2 regions of the Winogradskyella helgolandensis genome follow, and region 1 is predicted to be linked to the other one. Evidence: riboswitches for the same ligand, from Rfam matches in the RefSeq annotation. Region 1 holds a riboswitch; the other holds the start of a gene.

What was found. Region 1 has a riboswitch for S-adenosylmethionine ahead of HM992_RS00790 (O-acetylhomoserine aminocarboxypropyltransferase/cysteine synthase family protein). Riboswitches for the same ligand answer to the same signal wherever they lie in the genome.
Region 2: another riboswitch for S-adenosylmethionine. It lies ahead of HM992_RS04970 (trans-sulfuration enzyme family protein); the one in region 1 lies ahead of HM992_RS00790 (O-acetylhomoserine aminocarboxypropyltransferase/cysteine synthase family protein).

The regions. Positions count from the first base shown of each region.
Region 1 is NZ_JABFHO010000001.1:221,229-225,041, forward strand. It holds gene HM992_RS00785 (hypothetical protein) at 44-1,591, shown strand; SAM riboswitch class I at 1,694-1,817, shown strand; gene HM992_RS00790 (O-acetylhomoserine aminocarboxypropyltransferase/cysteine synthase family protein) at 1,961-3,259, shown strand; gene HM992_RS00795 (OsmC family protein) at 3,340-3,792, shown strand; gene HM992_RS00800 (alpha/beta fold hydrolase) at 3,802-3,813, shown strand, end outside.
Region 2 is NZ_JABFHO010000001.1:1,216,742-1,220,554, reverse strand. It holds gene HM992_RS04985 (S41 family peptidase) at 1-1,068, opposite strand, end outside; gene HM992_RS04980 (deoxycytidylate deaminase) at 1,071-1,523, opposite strand; gene HM992_RS04975 (HupE/UreJ family protein) at 1,629-2,219, opposite strand; SAM riboswitch class I at 2,355-2,478, shown strand; gene HM992_RS04970 (trans-sulfuration enzyme family protein) at 2,577-3,746, shown strand; gene HM992_RS04965 (homocysteine S-methyltransferase family protein) at 3,807-3,813, shown strand, end outside.

The DNA.
Region 1 (3,813 bases):
TTTAAATTCTTGATTAACAGGTTTATAAATCTATTTTACATTGATAACTAAAGACCAAAAAGATAATTTATTTTCACTCATAAAGTCATTGACAAAGTCTGAAAAACGACAATTCAAACTTTATGTAGGGAGACTTGGCGTAAATTCGGATTCAAAATTCTTAAAACTTTTCAATCTTTTAGACAAATCAAAAACGTACAATGAAGCTGCAATTATAAAAAGTGGGATTGTAAAAAAACAGCAACTTGCAAATGTCAAAGCACACCTATATAAACAAGTTTTAATAAGCTTAAAACTTAACCCATCACATCAAAATGTAAGATTACAAATTAGAGAACAACTAGATTTTGCTTCTATTTTATATCACAAAGGCCTATACAAGCAAAGTCTAAAAATCTTAGATAAAGCCAAAGAATTAGCCATTGCAAATGAAGAAAAAAATTCAGCTTTTGAAATTGTTGAACTCGAAAAGGTGATTGAATCTCAGTACATTACACGAAGCATTAGTACGCGTGCAGATGAATTAGCCGTACAAGCAAAAGAGTTAAGCTCACTCAATGTTATAGCGAGTAAACTCTCTAATTTATCACTACAACTCTACAGTACCATTCTAAAAACCGGCTATATACGAAATGAGAAAGAAGCTGAAATGGTTATTAATTATTTTAACAAACATGTTCCAAAAGTTAAAATTGAAAAATTAGGATTTCGTGAAAAATTATGGCTATACAAGGCTAATTTATGGCAAAGTTTTTTGCTTCAAGACTTTTTGAATTGTTATAAATATGCTTCAAAATGGGTGGATTTATTTTACCAAAATCCAAGCATGATTAATCTGAATCCGGTATTCTTTTTAAAAGGCAATAACTACCTTTTAGAAGCCTTATTTTTTATTGGAAACAAACCAAAATTCTTAGAGAAATTTTCAGAATTTGAAGTGACCGTCAACAAAACAAGTTTTCCTCAAGATGAAAATGTAGCCTCATTAGTTTTCCTTTACACTAACTTTCATAGCATAAACCAACACTTTATTGATGGAAGTTTTGAAGAAGGATTAGACTTAATTCCTAAAATTGAAAAAGCTTTAATTCCGTTTAGTAATAGAATTGACCCTCATCACAAAATGATATTTTATTATAAATTTGCGAGTCTACAATTTGGAGCTGGCAACAATAAAGCGTGTATAAAATATTTGGATAAAATTATCTCAAACAAAACACTTAGCATGCGCGAAGATTTACTCTGTTTTTCACGAGTTTTAAATCTTGTAGCACATTATGAAGCCGGTTTAGATTATCATTTAGAAACCCTTTTACGAAGCACGTATAAATTTTTAATTAAAATGAATGACCTTCACGAAGTGCAAAAGGAAATGATAAAATTCATTAGAGGTCTTCAAGATATTTACCCACACGATCTTAAAAATGCGTTTAAAGAATTGCACAAAACATTGAAGACTTTTGAAGATCATCCATACGAGCGACGCGCATTTTTATACTTAGATATTATTTCTTGGCTAGAGAGTAAAATTGAAAACAAACCGGTTGGCGAAATTATTCAAACCAAGTATTTAGCAAAGAAAAGCTCGTAATCTTACGAATTTCACAAAAAACTCATAAAATTGACAATTTATTTGGAATTGTAGTTTTTGTATTGCAATATTTGTGCTCACAAAGTTCAAACACTTACTGAAATGTTATCAAGAAAGGCGGAGGGAATGACCCTATGAAGCCTTAGCAACCCTTAGATTTACTATGAAGGTGCTAAATTCTACTTAATTATTTGATTCATTAATCGAAAAATTGGATAGATAACTCAAGACTAATTACCCATCTGTAATTAGCATTTTCTTTTTAATATTTTTCTATTAAGTACGCTTCACTCTTCGACTACGGTCAAGGAACAAAGAGGCTTATTTGGCTTTTGGTTTAATCATTTATTAACTCAAAAACTTAGAAAAATGAGTACACAAAAATTCGCAACACAAGCGTTGCACGCAGGTCACGACACAACACAAACCTCAGGAACAAGAGCTGTTCCTATTTACCAAACATCATCGTATGTTTTTAAAGATTCTGATGAAGCCGCAGGACGATTTAACCTTTCTGTTCCTGGTTTTATTTACACACGTTTAAACAATCCTACAAACGACATTTTAGAGCAGCGACTAGCAGCTCTAGAAGGTGGTATCGCAGCCGTTGCCACAGCATCTGGTACTGCAGCAATTTCCACTACGCTTTTAACACTTTTAAGAGCTGGAGACCATATTGTGGCATCGAGCAGTTTGTATGGAGGAACGTACAATCTATTGAGTGTAACGTTACCAAGACACGGTATTACTACAACATTTGTTGATGCTTCTAACCCTGAAGAATTTGCAAAAGCAGCCCAAGAAAACACAAGAGCCTTTTTCGTAGAATCTTTAGGAAACCCTAAGTTAGATGTTTTAGATCTTGAAGCGATTTCTAAAGAAGCGAAATCTTACAAAGTACCTTTAATTGTAGACAATACAGTAGCAACTCCTTATTTATTAAATCCGATTGCACACGGAGCAAACATCGTAATCCATTCTTTAACAAAATATATTACTGGTAACGGAACATCACTTGGAGGTATTATCATTGATGCAGGTACCTTTGACTGGACCAACGGAAAATTCCCTGAGTTCACAGAACCATCTGCAGGTTACCATGGTTTAGTGTACAGCGAAGCTATAGGACCAGCTGCATTTATTGCTAAAATTAGAATTGAAGGTTTACGAGATTATGGAGGAGCTTTAAGTCCGTTTAATGCCTTTCAAATTATTCAAGGTTTAGAAACTTTAGAATTACGCATTCTAAAACATAGTGAAAATGCGCTTGAATTAGCGACGTGGTTAGAATCTCAACCTGAAGTCAAATGGGTAAATTACCCAGGGCTAGAATCTAGCAAGTATAATGCATTAGCTAAAAAATACTTGCCAAAAGGTCAAAGTGGAGTGGTAACTTTTGGTGTTGACGGTGGCTACGAAGCTGCTAAAACTATTGCAGACACTACCAAATTATTCTCATTGTTAGCTAATATTGGAGACACAAAATCTCTTATCATACATCCTGCAAGTACTACGCATCAACAATTAAGTGATGAAGCGCAAGAAACCACAGGAGTTACTAAAGATTTAATTCGTTTATCTGTAGGTATTGAAAATATTGAAGATTTAAAAGATGATTTAAAAGAAGCTTTTGCTGTTGTAAAGCAGAAAAAAGCACTTCAGAATTAAAATTTAATTAATAGCGAAGTAGATGCCTTTGTAATGAAGGTGTCTACTTTAAATTTTCAAAAACTAAAACAGACGAATCAATGAGTGATTTAAAATTCTCAGTTGTAGGCGACAGTGCTTCTGCAACTCAATTTATAGGAAAAACAAGACAATTTACTTTAGTTGTAGACGAACCTGAAGCCTTAGGAGGCACAGATGAAGATGCCAATCCGGTAGAATACATTTTAGCAGGCTTTGCTGGCTGTGCAAATGTTGTTGGACATCTAGTAGCCAAAGAATTAGGCTTCACAATTAAAAATTTAAAGATTGAAGTGACAGGTGAATTAAATCCTGATCGATTCTTAGGTACCTCTACTAAAGAACGTGCAGGTTTTAAAACGATTAACCTCAACCTCGTTCCAGAGACTGACGCTAGTATTGAAGTCTTAACAAAATGGCTTCAAATTGTGGAAGAACGCTGTCCTGTAAAAGATAATTTACAGAATATAACACCTTTAAAAATTTCCGTAGAAAAAGAATATACGGCTATATAAAAATTTGTAATGGCACACTTA
Region 2 (3,813 bases), 1.0 Mb from region 1:
TTTTTGAATAGAACGACCTGTTGGTGTGTAATATCTAGATACGGTTAATCGCACAGCACTACCATCACCTAATGCCATTTCGCGTTGTACTAAACCTTTTCCATAAGAGCGTCTTCCTACAATAATGCCTTTATCATTATCTTGTAATGCACCTGCTATAACTTCACTTGCCGACGCTGAGTTTTCATTGATAAGAATGTAAAGATCACCTACCTCAAAATCGCCTCTTTTAGTAGCGTAAATATGCTCTTCCTTGCCTCTTTTATCTTTGGTAAACAATATGAGTTTACCATCTTCTAAAAACTCATCTGCAATTTGTTCTGCTATACCTAAGAATCCACCTGGATTATCCCTTAAGTCTAAAGCTAATTTAGTAGCGCCAAGATCTTTCAACTCGTTGAGTGCCAACTTAAACTCCTTAAAAGTAGATTCTGCAAAACGATTCATTTTCATATATCCCAAGTCATCAGTAAGCATATAAGCAGCCTCTACACTTTTTATTGGAATAGCTTTTCGTTTGACATCAAACTCTAACAGCTCATCCTCACCTTTTCTAAATACCGTAAGTTTAACATTACTGTTTTTATCACCTTTTAATTTCTCACTTATGAAATCACTAGAAACATTAGGTCCATAAAGTGTATCTCCATCTGCTAACAGAATACGGTCTCCACTCATTATACCTGCACGCTCACTTGGACCATATTCGGTAGGTCTAATTACTGCAATAGTATCTCTGTAAGGGTAAAAGTTAATACCAATACCTACAAAATCACCTTTCATGTTTTCTGTGATTCGCTCTAAATCTTCTTTAGGAATATAAGTTGAATGCGGATCTAAATTATGTAAAATACCATTGACAGTAACATCTACAATACTGTCTGTATTCACTTCTTCTACGTACTCGTAATCTATATAATCTATTAACCGATTGAGTTTATCTTTCTTACTATTTGTAGAAAAAAGATTATCTGACGTATCAGAAAAATTCATTTTCCCACCTATAATAACTCCCGCTGCAATTGCAACACCGATAATAAGAGGTATGTATTTATTTTTTGTTGCCATATTTATTTCTCGTGAAAACAAGAATCTTCTCTTAAATCTTCAATAAGTTCTAATTCGATACCTGCTTTTTTAAGAAAGTCAATTCCTGAACAATCCTTATAATCTTGATGATAAACAACACGTACAATTCCTGCTTGATGAATTAATTTACTACATTCTTTGCAAGGTGAAAGTGTAATATATAATGTTGCTCCTTGGCAAGATTGTGTGGATGATGCTACTTTTAAAATCGCATTGGCTTCGGCATGTAGCACATACCATTTAGTATAACCTTCATCGTCTTCGCAATAATTTTCAAAACCAGTTGGTGTACCATTGTAACCATCCGAAATTATCATTCTATCTTTAACAATAAGGGCTCCTACCTGTTTACGCTTACAATGAGACAATTTGCCCCATTCTTTTGCTATTCGTAAATAGGCTTTATCGTAACGTAATTGTTTTGTCTTTGGCATTAATAATTAGTGTTATACAAACGTACCATGTTAGTAACGAAGATAAACGGATAGTATTTTATAAGCCATTTACTTCTCGTTAAAGTTTTACCAAACTTTTTTGGTTTATTTTAGAAAATCGCTCTCTATTATCATCGGAATTACAAGTCCTACTACAATAGCAGATATTACCATTACCCAGTCGCGACGCGAAAATCTAAAGACTGTTTGGCATAAAAACCCTAAAAATAAAACAATAAAAACAATGATGACTTGGGCAAGTTCAATCCCTAATGCAAATTCTACAAGAAGTTCTAGTTTATTTTCCGATTGACCCGAAAACATTTTAAATTCTCTTGCAAACCCTAAACCATGTATGATTCCGAAAAACAAAGTGGTAAAAAACAACAAACTAATCTTGCCCGTTTTTGATTTTTTACCTGCAGTAAAGACGTTATAAAGTGCCATGATTAAAATAGTAACCGGAATTAAAAACTCCACTAACACACCATTAATACTCACAATACCATAAGCTGCCAACACCAATGAAAGCGTATGACCTAAAGTAAATGTGGTCACTAAAACTAGTACTCGTTTCCAGTCATTAAAAACGTAAGGCACAGCCAATACCATTAAAAAAAGGACATGGTCATATCCATTAATATCTAAAACATGGTTCATGCCGTATTGCACATTAAACCAGAAATTTTCTAACATAATAATTTTGTTTGGGTAAATCAAAGTTACAATTAAAATGCAATATGTCTTGATTAAAATAAAGTGAATAAAATTTGTGTAATCCTATTTTCTTTCGGAATATTGTACCATTCAAAGTTCAAATAACGTATTGAAATGTTATCAAGAAAGGTGGAGGGATTAGACCCTTTGAAACCTTAGCAACCCTTAAACTTATTAAGAAGGTGCTAACTTCTACGTAATTGTCGATTCATTTATCGCACAATTGGATAGATAACCCAACATAATTACAAAGCTGTAATTAAACTTCTTTATAACATTTTCTATACATACGTCTAAGACGTATTTAGTTTTTTTGATTTATTTAAAGATTAGAAAATGAGTTCAAAACATATTGAAACACAAGCCATACGCACACAAATAGAGCGCTCACAATTTTTAGAGCATTCTAATCCTTTGTATCTAACATCGAGTTATGTTTTTGAAGATGCCGAAGACATGCGTGCTTCTTTTGCTGATGAAAAACAACGTAATATTTACAGTCGTTATTCTAATCCTAATTCATCAGAATTTGTAGATAAAATCTGTTTAATGGAAGGTGCAGAACGTGGTTATGCCTTTGCTTCAGGTATGTCCGCTGTGTTTTCAACTTTTGCTGCTTTACTTGATACAGATGACCATATCCTTTCTTGTCGAAGTATTTTTGGATCAACTCAAACCCTATTTAATAATATATTACCAAAGTGGAATATTTCAAATAGTTATTTTAAAATTGATGAATTAGATAAAATCGAAAGTCTAATTCAACCCAATACTAAAGTTATTTATGCAGAGAGCCCAACGAATCCTGCTGTAGATATTTTAGATTTACAACGCTTAGGTGATATTGCCAAAAAACATAATCTCATTTTTATTGTAGATAATTGTTTTGCAACCCCTTATTTACAACAACCCATAAAATTTGGTGCGCATTTAGTAATTCATTCTGCTACCAAATTAATAGATGGACAAGGTAGAGTGTTAGGTGGTGTAACGGTTGGCAGCTCTGATTTAATTCAAAAAATATATTTATTTTCGAGAAATACTGGTCCAGCTTTATCTCCTTTTAATGCTTGGGTTCTTTCAAAGAGTTTAGAAACATTACCTGTAAGAGTGGACAGACATTGCGATAATGCATTAAAAGTTGCTACCTTTTTAGAATCTCACGACAATGTGAATTTTGTAAAATATCCATTTTTAAAATCGCACCCACAATACGACTTAGCAAAAAAACAAATGAAAGCAGGTGGAAGTATCGTTGCTTTTGAAATAAAAGGAGGTATTGAAGCAGGTCGTAAATTTCTTAATGCAATTCAACTCTTATCACTTTCAGCAAATTTAGGTGATACACGAAGTATTGTAACACATCCTGCATCTACAACACATGCAAAAATACCAGAAGATGTCCGTTTAGAAACAGGTATAACTTCAGGATTAATAAGAGTATCTGTTGGTTTAGAACATCCAGAAGATATTATTAACGATTTAAAACAAGCTTTAGAAAACTAAGGTTAGTTCGAGTGATTTTATGCCATCGGAATAAAGTTGTATCGAGAACACACACATATTATGAGCA